DNA from 2 places in the Streptomyces pactum genome. Region 2 is predicted to be linked to the other one. Evidence: riboswitches for the same ligand, from Rfam matches in the RefSeq annotation. Region 2 holds a riboswitch; the other holds the start of a gene.

What was found. A riboswitch is a leader RNA that binds a small molecule or an ion and turns the genes downstream of it on or off. The one in region 2 is predicted to bind cyclic di-AMP.
Region 1: linked by a shared signal. The riboswitch ahead of B1H29_RS21965 (transglycosylase family protein) and the one ahead of B1H29_RS14415 (C40 family peptidase) in region 2 are both predicted to bind cyclic di-AMP.

What each region holds. Positions count from the first base shown of each region.
Region 1 covers NZ_CP019724.1:5,148,640-5,152,351, forward strand. Annotated here, with positions in the region: gene B1H29_RS21955 (cytochrome P450 family protein) at 1-10, shown strand, start outside; gene B1H29_RS21960 (transglycosylase family protein) at 154-1,239, shown strand; cyclic di-AMP (ydaO/yuaA leader) riboswitch at 1,423-1,589, shown strand; gene B1H29_RS21965 (transglycosylase family protein) at 1,593-2,327, shown strand; gene eno (phosphopyruvate hydratase) at 2,620-3,712, shown strand, end outside.
Region 2 covers NZ_CP019724.1:3,523,533-3,527,244, reverse strand. Annotated here, with positions in the region: gene B1H29_RS14420 (tellurite resistance/C4-dicarboxylate transporter family protein) at 1-707, opposite strand, end outside; gene B1H29_RS14415 (C40 family peptidase) at 735-1,925, opposite strand; cyclic di-AMP (ydaO/yuaA leader) riboswitch at 1,933-2,111, opposite strand; gene pcrA (DNA helicase PcrA) at 2,353-3,712, shown strand, end outside.

The sequences.
Region 1 (3,712 bases), 1.6 Mb from region 2:
GCAAAAGTGACACGCGCTCAACTCTGTGATCTTCACGTGATCTGCGCGGCATGAACTTGTGACAAGCGATCATCTGCCTATACGTTCACGAATCAGCGTGGCGCCGAACATCACCCGCCGCGCGCTCCCCGCTGTCTCGTGAAAGGTCGTCGCATGCTCTCCGGGAACGGTCGTCACCGCCGCCCCCGCCAGGCTCCCGCCCTGGTCGTCGCCGCCGGAGTGACCGGCTCCGCCATCGCGATCCCGCTCCTCGGCGCCACCGGCGCCCACGCGGCCGACGGGGCGAACTGGGATCGCGTAGCCGAGTGCGAGACCGGCGGCGCCTGGAGCCAGAACAGCGGCAACGGGTACTACGGCGGCCTGCAACTGTCCCAGGACGCCTGGGAGCGGTACGGCGGCACGGAGTACGCGCCGAGCGCCGACCAGGCCAGTCGCTCCCAGCAGATAAGAATCGCCGAGAAGGTACACGCGGACCAGGGCATCGCCAACTGGCCGACCTGCGGTCTGCTCGCGGGCCTGGGCGACGACTCGGGCTCCGTCATCGGCGGTACGGGTGCGACGGGTGACGGCTCGTCGGAGGGGTCGGAAACTCCCGAGGCGTCGGACGCCCCCGACGCGTCCGGCTCGTCCGGCCTGAACGGCTCGTCCGGCCTGAACGGCTCATCGGGTTCGACCGGGTCGTCGGAGCCCGGTTCCGGCGCGTCTCCCTCGACCCCTTCAGCCGCTGCGTCGCCCTCGTCGTCCTCGTCGTCCTCGTCCGACTCCACGTCGGACAGTGGGGACGATTCGACCAAGTCCGACACGTCGCCCGAATCCGAGCCCACGGGGAGCGCCGGTCCGCAGGGTGCCGACGCGTCTCCGACGGCCTCGCCGGAGGCGGGGGTCGGCGAATCGGACAAGTCGGGTCAGGGTGACGGTTCTTCGTCTCTCACCGACACCGGGCAGTCCGGGGCGGGCAAGCACCGCGGCGGCAGCGCCGACGAGGGCGCGGCGGACGGCCGCGACGCCGAGTCGTCCGGGCGGCACGCCTCGCGCGGTGAGGGCGAGTCGCGGGAGGTCGTGGACGGCTCGTACACGGTCCGTTCCGGGGACAGTCTCTGGGGTATCGCCGACTCCCTCGAGCTCGACGGCGGGTGGCGCTCGCTGTACGCCGGCAACAAGGAGGTCGTCGGCACCGACCCGGACCACATCCTGCCCGGTCAGACGCTCACGGTCACGGGCGAATCGGGCGAAAAGTAGGGGCAGTTCGCGTCACGGTTAGAGGCTGTATGTCCGTTTTGGATCACGTGAGAGATAGGTCTCAGAAGCCGTGATCGTCTTTGAAAATCCGCGGAGTGCGTGTCTACGGTCGTGACCGCTCGCCATCGCGGGCCCCGGCTGCCGCAACGCCGAATCCTGCCAGCGGCCGTCCGGGAACAGTCGTCGCGTCAAGCGCCGAAGGCAGGAGCGGGGGACCCAAGGTAAGTGCCGCACCGGGCAGTTGTGCCGGAGCGGCTAGGGGTGGAGCCGAGTTCCGTGAGGAACCCGGCCGGGCAACTCAACCGGCCCGAACCCGACAGCTCACCTCGCAGGCGTCGGTGAGGGGATCAACCATGCTGTTTTCCGGCAAGGGCAAGCACCGCCGTCCGTCCAAGGCCACCCGTGTCATCGCCGTCGCCGGTGTCACCGGTGCCGCCGTCGCCGCCCCGCTGATGGCGGCCGGCAACGCCTCCGCCGCCACCGCGTCCGAGTGGGACGCCGTCGCCCAGTGCGAGTCCGGCGGCAACTGGTCCATCAACACCGGCAACGGTTACTACGGCGGTCTGCAGTTCTCCGCCTCCACCTGGGCCGGCTACGGCGGCACTCAGTACGCCGCCACCGCCGACCAGGCCAGCAAGGCGCAGCAGATCGAGATCGCCGAGAAGGTGCTCGCGGGCCAGGGCAAGGGTGCCTGGCCGGTCTGCGGCACCGGTCTGTCGAACGCCGCGTACACCGGCGGCGGTTCCTCGGCCGGCTCCGACTCGTCCGGCTCGTCCGAGTCCTCCGGCTCCGCGCAGTCCTCGGGCTCCGCGCAGTCCTCCGGCTCCTCGGACAGCCGCGAGAGCGAGCAGAAGGCCTCCCGCTCCGCCGAGCGTCCGGCCGCCGAGAAGAAGACCGTCACCACCCCGACCGGCAAGAAGGTCGAGAAGGGCGACGGCGAGTACAAGGTCGTCAAGGGCGACACCCTCAGCTCGATCGCCGAGGAGCACGACGTCAAGGGCGGCTGGGCGAAGCTGTTCAAGCTGAACGACGACATCGTCGACGACGCCGACCTGATCTACCCGGGTCAGCAGCTCCACCTGAAGTAAACGGCGGTCCCCCCTTGCTCCCGTCCCGGTGCGTGTTCCCCCGTACGCACCGGGACGGGCTTTTTACGCCTCGGCCACGCTCCGGCCTCCCCCCGGCCTCCCCTCGACCTCGCCCCGGTTTCCGGAAACGTCTTTGTTCCGTTCGGAAACAATTTACTCTCGGTTCTGTCCAGCGGGTGGGCGATCGGCTGGCCGATCGCCCGGAGCCGGTTAGGCTCGGTCCCGCAGAGCCGCTGCGGTCCCGCGGGCCCGCGCGTCACACCGAAGCGTCACATTGAAGAAGGAGATGCTCGTGCCGTCCATCGACGTCGTCGTAGCCCGGGAAATCCTGGACTCCCGAGGCAACCCCACGGTCGAGGTCGAGGTCGGCCTCGACGACGGCAGCACGGGTCGTGCCGCCGTTCCGTCCGGCGCCTCCACCGGCGCCTTCGAGGCCATCGAACTGCGTGACGGCGATGCGGGCCGTTACCTGGGCAAGGGCGTCGAGAAGGCCGTCCTGGCCGTCATCGAGCAGATCGGCCCGGAGCTCGTCGGCTACGACGCCACCGAGCAGCGCCTGATCGACCAGGCCATGTTCGACCTGGACGCCACCGACAACAAGGGCTCGCTGGGCGCCAACGCCATCCTCGGCGTCTCGCTCGCCGTGGCCCACGCCGCCTCCGAGGCCAGCGACCTGCCGCTCTTCCGCTACCTGGGCGGCCCCAACGCGCACCTGCTGCCGGTGCCCATGATGAACATCCTGAACGGCGGGTCGCACGCCGACTCGAACGTGGACATCCAGGAGTTCATGATCGCCCCGATCGGCGCGGAGTCCTTCTCCGAGGCCCTGCGCTGGGGCGCCGAGGTCTACCACACGCTGAAGAAGGTCCTGAAGAACAAGGGCCTGGCCACCGGCCTCGGCGACGAGGGCGGCTTCGCCCCGAACCTCGGCTCGAACCGCGAGGCCCTCGACCTCATCCTCGAGGCGATCAAGGAGGCCGGCTACACCCCCGGCGAGCAGATCGCCCTCGCGCTCGACGTCGCCGCGTCCGAGTTCTACAAGGACGGCTCCTACACCTTCGAGGGCAAGGAGCGCACGGCCGCCGAGATGACCGAGTACTACGCCGAGCTGGTCGCGGCGTACCCGCTGGTCTCCATCGAGGACCCGCTGTTCGAGGACGACTGGGACGGCTGGAAGGCCCTCACCGACAAGCTGGGCGACAAGGTCCAGATCGTCGGCGACGACCTGTTCGTCACCAACCCGGAGCGCCTGGCCCGCGGCATCGACGAGGGCGCCGCCAACGCCCTGCTGGTCAAGGTGAACCAGATCGGTTCGCTGACCGAGACCCTGGACGCCGTGGAGCTGGCCCAGCGCAACGGCTTCAAGTGCATGATGTCCCACCGCT
Region 2 (3,712 bases):
TCGTGCAGGACGGCGTAGTCGTCGTCGTTCCACAGGTACATGCCCGTCCCGGCCGCCGCGAGCAGCTTGGCGCCGGCGAGGGCCGAGATGGCGAGCGCGCCGCCCGCCACCCAGTGGTCCCCGGACCCCCGGGCCACCTGCCGCAGATCGAAGCGGAACAGCGCGATCAGGTAGAGCACGATCCCCAGCCAGAACGGCACCAGCGACGCGTGCGCCAACCAGGCCGTCGAGGTGGCCGCGGCCAGCGTGGCACCCAGTACGGCCAGCCCCTCCGTGGCCACGCAGCCCAGGAACACGGCGCCCGGTATCCTGCGCCCCCAGTGCGTGACGACCAGGGCCAGCAGCCCCGGCCACAGCAGCGCCGCCAGCACCAGCAGCGCCACCGCCAGGGGTGACCAGCCGAACAGGGAGAAGCGGGTGCCCAGCACGGTCGTCGCGGCGACGGCGGTGAGAGCGCCCGGCGTCCCGGCCCGCGTCACCCACCGCGCGCGCTCGACCAGCAGCAGGTAGACGAAGTTCGCCGCCAGCGTCAGCCAGGCGGCGCAGGCCAGGACCAGGGCGATCCGGGACAGGATCTCGTGGCCCGTCAGGTGCAGGGCGACCGACAGTATGCCGGTCGCCATGACCGCGGCCCCGGCCGCCGGCGGACGCTGCGCCCACCAGGCGCGCAGGGGGTGGGAGGAGGCGGGAGAGGTGCCGGATGACATGCGCCCGATGCTAGGGACCCGCGCGGCTCAGGCCGGGCGCACCACGCTGTGGATCGACGACTCGCCGTCGTAGTAGACCGATTCCTCACGGACGTACGCGCCCGGCTTCGGGGCGTGGATCATCATGCCGTCGCCGATGTAGAGGCCGACGTGGCTGAGGTCGTCGTAGAAGAAGACCAGGTCGCCGGGGCGGGCCTGGGCGACCGGGACCGTGGTGCCGGCGTCGACCTGGTCGTAGGTGGTGCGCGGCAGGATCACCCCCGCGTCCTTCCAGGCGGCCTGGGTCAGGCCGGAGCAGTCGTAGGAGTCGGGGCCGGTGGCGCCCCAGACGTACGGCTTGCCGATCTGGGCGCGGGCGAAGGCGAGCGCCTTCTCGGCCTTGGTGCCGTTGGACGAGTCCGGGGCGGAGGGCCCGGTTTCCGTGCCGGTGTCACCGGAGCCGGACGCTCCGGAGGAGCCCGCAGCGGCGTCGCTCTCCCGCCGGTCGGCCTGCTCCTGCCGCTTCCGCTCCTCGGCCTGCCGCTTCGCGAGCTCCGCGGCCTTGCGGGCGGCCTCCTTCTGCTTCTTCTTCTCGATCGCCGCGAGCCGGGCCTTCTCCTCGGCGGTCAGCTCCGACAGCAGCTCCCGCGCGGTGGCGAGCTTCCTCTGGACGGTGGCCTTGGCCGTCTTGAGGTCGCTCTGCGACTCGGTGAGCGTCTCGAGGCTCTCAGTGGCCTCGCGGCGCTTCTCCATCGTTTCCGACTGCTGGGTGACGTAGTCGTCGACCGCGTCCTTCTGGCGGCCGGTGAGCCGGTTCAGCAGATGGTTCCGGTCGACGTAGTCCTGCGGCGAGTCCGCGAGCAGGAAGGTCGCGGTCTCCGGGATCGAGGCGCCCGTACGGTACTGCGCGGAGGCGAAGGAACCCAGCTCCTCGCGGGCCTCGTTGAGCTTCTGGGTGCGCTGGGCGACGTCGTCGAGGAGAGTGCTGACGCGCTTGCGCTGCTTGGAGGTCTTCTCCTTGGCCGCGTTGTACTTCTCCGTCGCCGACCCCGCCTGGCGGTACAGGTCGTCGACCTTCTTCTCGACCTCTTCGAGGCTCGGCCTGTCGTCGTCCGACGGTGCGGCGGTGGCGGTCTGGGACAGCAGGGCCACGGAGGTGAGGGCCGCCGTGGCGAGGGCGGGGGGCCGTATGCCTGCGACGCGCGTACCGGTGGGACGCGACTTGCGGTGCGACGCCAAGGAGGCGACTCCTTCCAACCGTCCGCCTACCGGGTTAGCTGTCGGGTTCGGGCGATGGTTCGGAAGGGTTGCCCTACGGCGGGTCCGCCCCGGCGGGGGCGGTACGGCCGATTCACCCCAAGGTTCTCGGTTGGGTCCCCGGCTCCGGGCGCCGTGCTGGCACGCCGGACTCGGCGGAGGCCGCGCGGCCCGGCGACGTTCGCCGGAGGGGGTCGTGCGGCCTGTCCGCACGGTAGCCAACTCGTGTGGCGGCTGTGAAGGTTGGTGGGTGATATGCCCGATACATTTTCGTGACCTTCGCTGCGGGCGCCCGTGTGCGTCACTCTTCGTGCCTCGCCCGGTCGCAGGGCGTGCCCGGCGTCCGGATGCCGGCCGTTTTCCGGGGTGGCGGCGGGTTGTCGGTGGGGCACCCTAGACTCGGAGAGCGATGAGCAGCCTCTTTGACGACAGCTTCCTGGCGAGCCTCCAGACCCCCCGCGGTCACGAGGGGGAACCCCCGCCACCGCCCGAGGACGATCACGGACCGGAGCCGGTCCCGCACGATCTGTTCGGCGGGAAGTTCGACGCGCCGCCGGACCGGGACACCCACTACCGGGACGGCGCCCCGCGCCCCGCCCTGGACGCCGCCGCGCTCCTCGACGGGCTGAACGAGAACCAGCGCGCCGCCGTCGTGCACTCCGGCTCCCCGCTGCTCATCGTGGCCGGGGCCGGCTCCGGCAAGACCCGCGTGCTCACCCACCGCATCGCCCACCTGCTGGCCGAGCGCGGCGTCCACCCGGGCCAGATCCTCGCGATCACCTTCACCAACAAGGCCGCGGGCGAGATGAAGGAGCGCGTCGAGCAGCTCGTCGGCCCGCGCGCGAACGCGATGTGGGTCATGACCTTCCACAGCGCGTGCGTGCGCATCCTGCGCCGCGAGTCGAAGAGGCTCGGCTTCACGTCGTCCTTCTCGATCTACGACGCCGCGGACTCCAAGCGCCTGATGGCGCTCGTCTGCCGTGATCTCGACCTGGACCCCAAGCGCTTCCCGCCCAAGTCCTTCAGCGCGAAGATCAGCAACCTCAAGAACGAGCTGATCGACGAGGAGGACTTCGCCGCCCAGGCCGCCGACGGATTCGAGAAGACCGTCGCCCAGGCCTACGCCCTGTACCAGTCGCGGCTGCGCGAGGCGAACGCCCTGGACTTCGACGACCTGATCATGACGACGGTCAACCTGCTCCGCGCCTTCCCGGACGTCGCCGAGCACTACCGCCGCCGCTTCCGGCACGTCCTGGTCGACGAGTACCAGGACACCAACCACGCCCAGTACTCCCTGGTGCGCGAGCTGGTCGGCACCTCCGAGCACGCCGTCGACGTGCCGCCCGAGGCCGAGGTCCCGCCCGCCGAGCTGTGCGTGGTGGGCGACGCCGACCAGTCGATCTACGCCTTCCGCGGCGCCACCATCCGCAACATCCTCCAGTTCGAGGAGGACTACCCGGACGCGACGACGATCCTGCTGGAGCAGAACTACCGCTCCACCCAGACCATCCTCAGCGCCGCCAACGCGGTCATCGAGCGCAACGAGTCCCGCCGCCCCAAGAACCTGTGGACCAACCAGGGCTCCGGCTCGCAGATCACCGGGTACGTCGCCGACACCGAACACGACGAGGCCCAGTTCGTCGCCGACGAGATAGACCGCCTCACGGACGCGGGCGAGGCGAAGGCCCAAGACGTCGCCGTCTTCTACCGCACCAACGCCCAGTCCCGTGTCTTCGAGGAGGTCTTCATCCGCGTCGGCCTGCCCTACA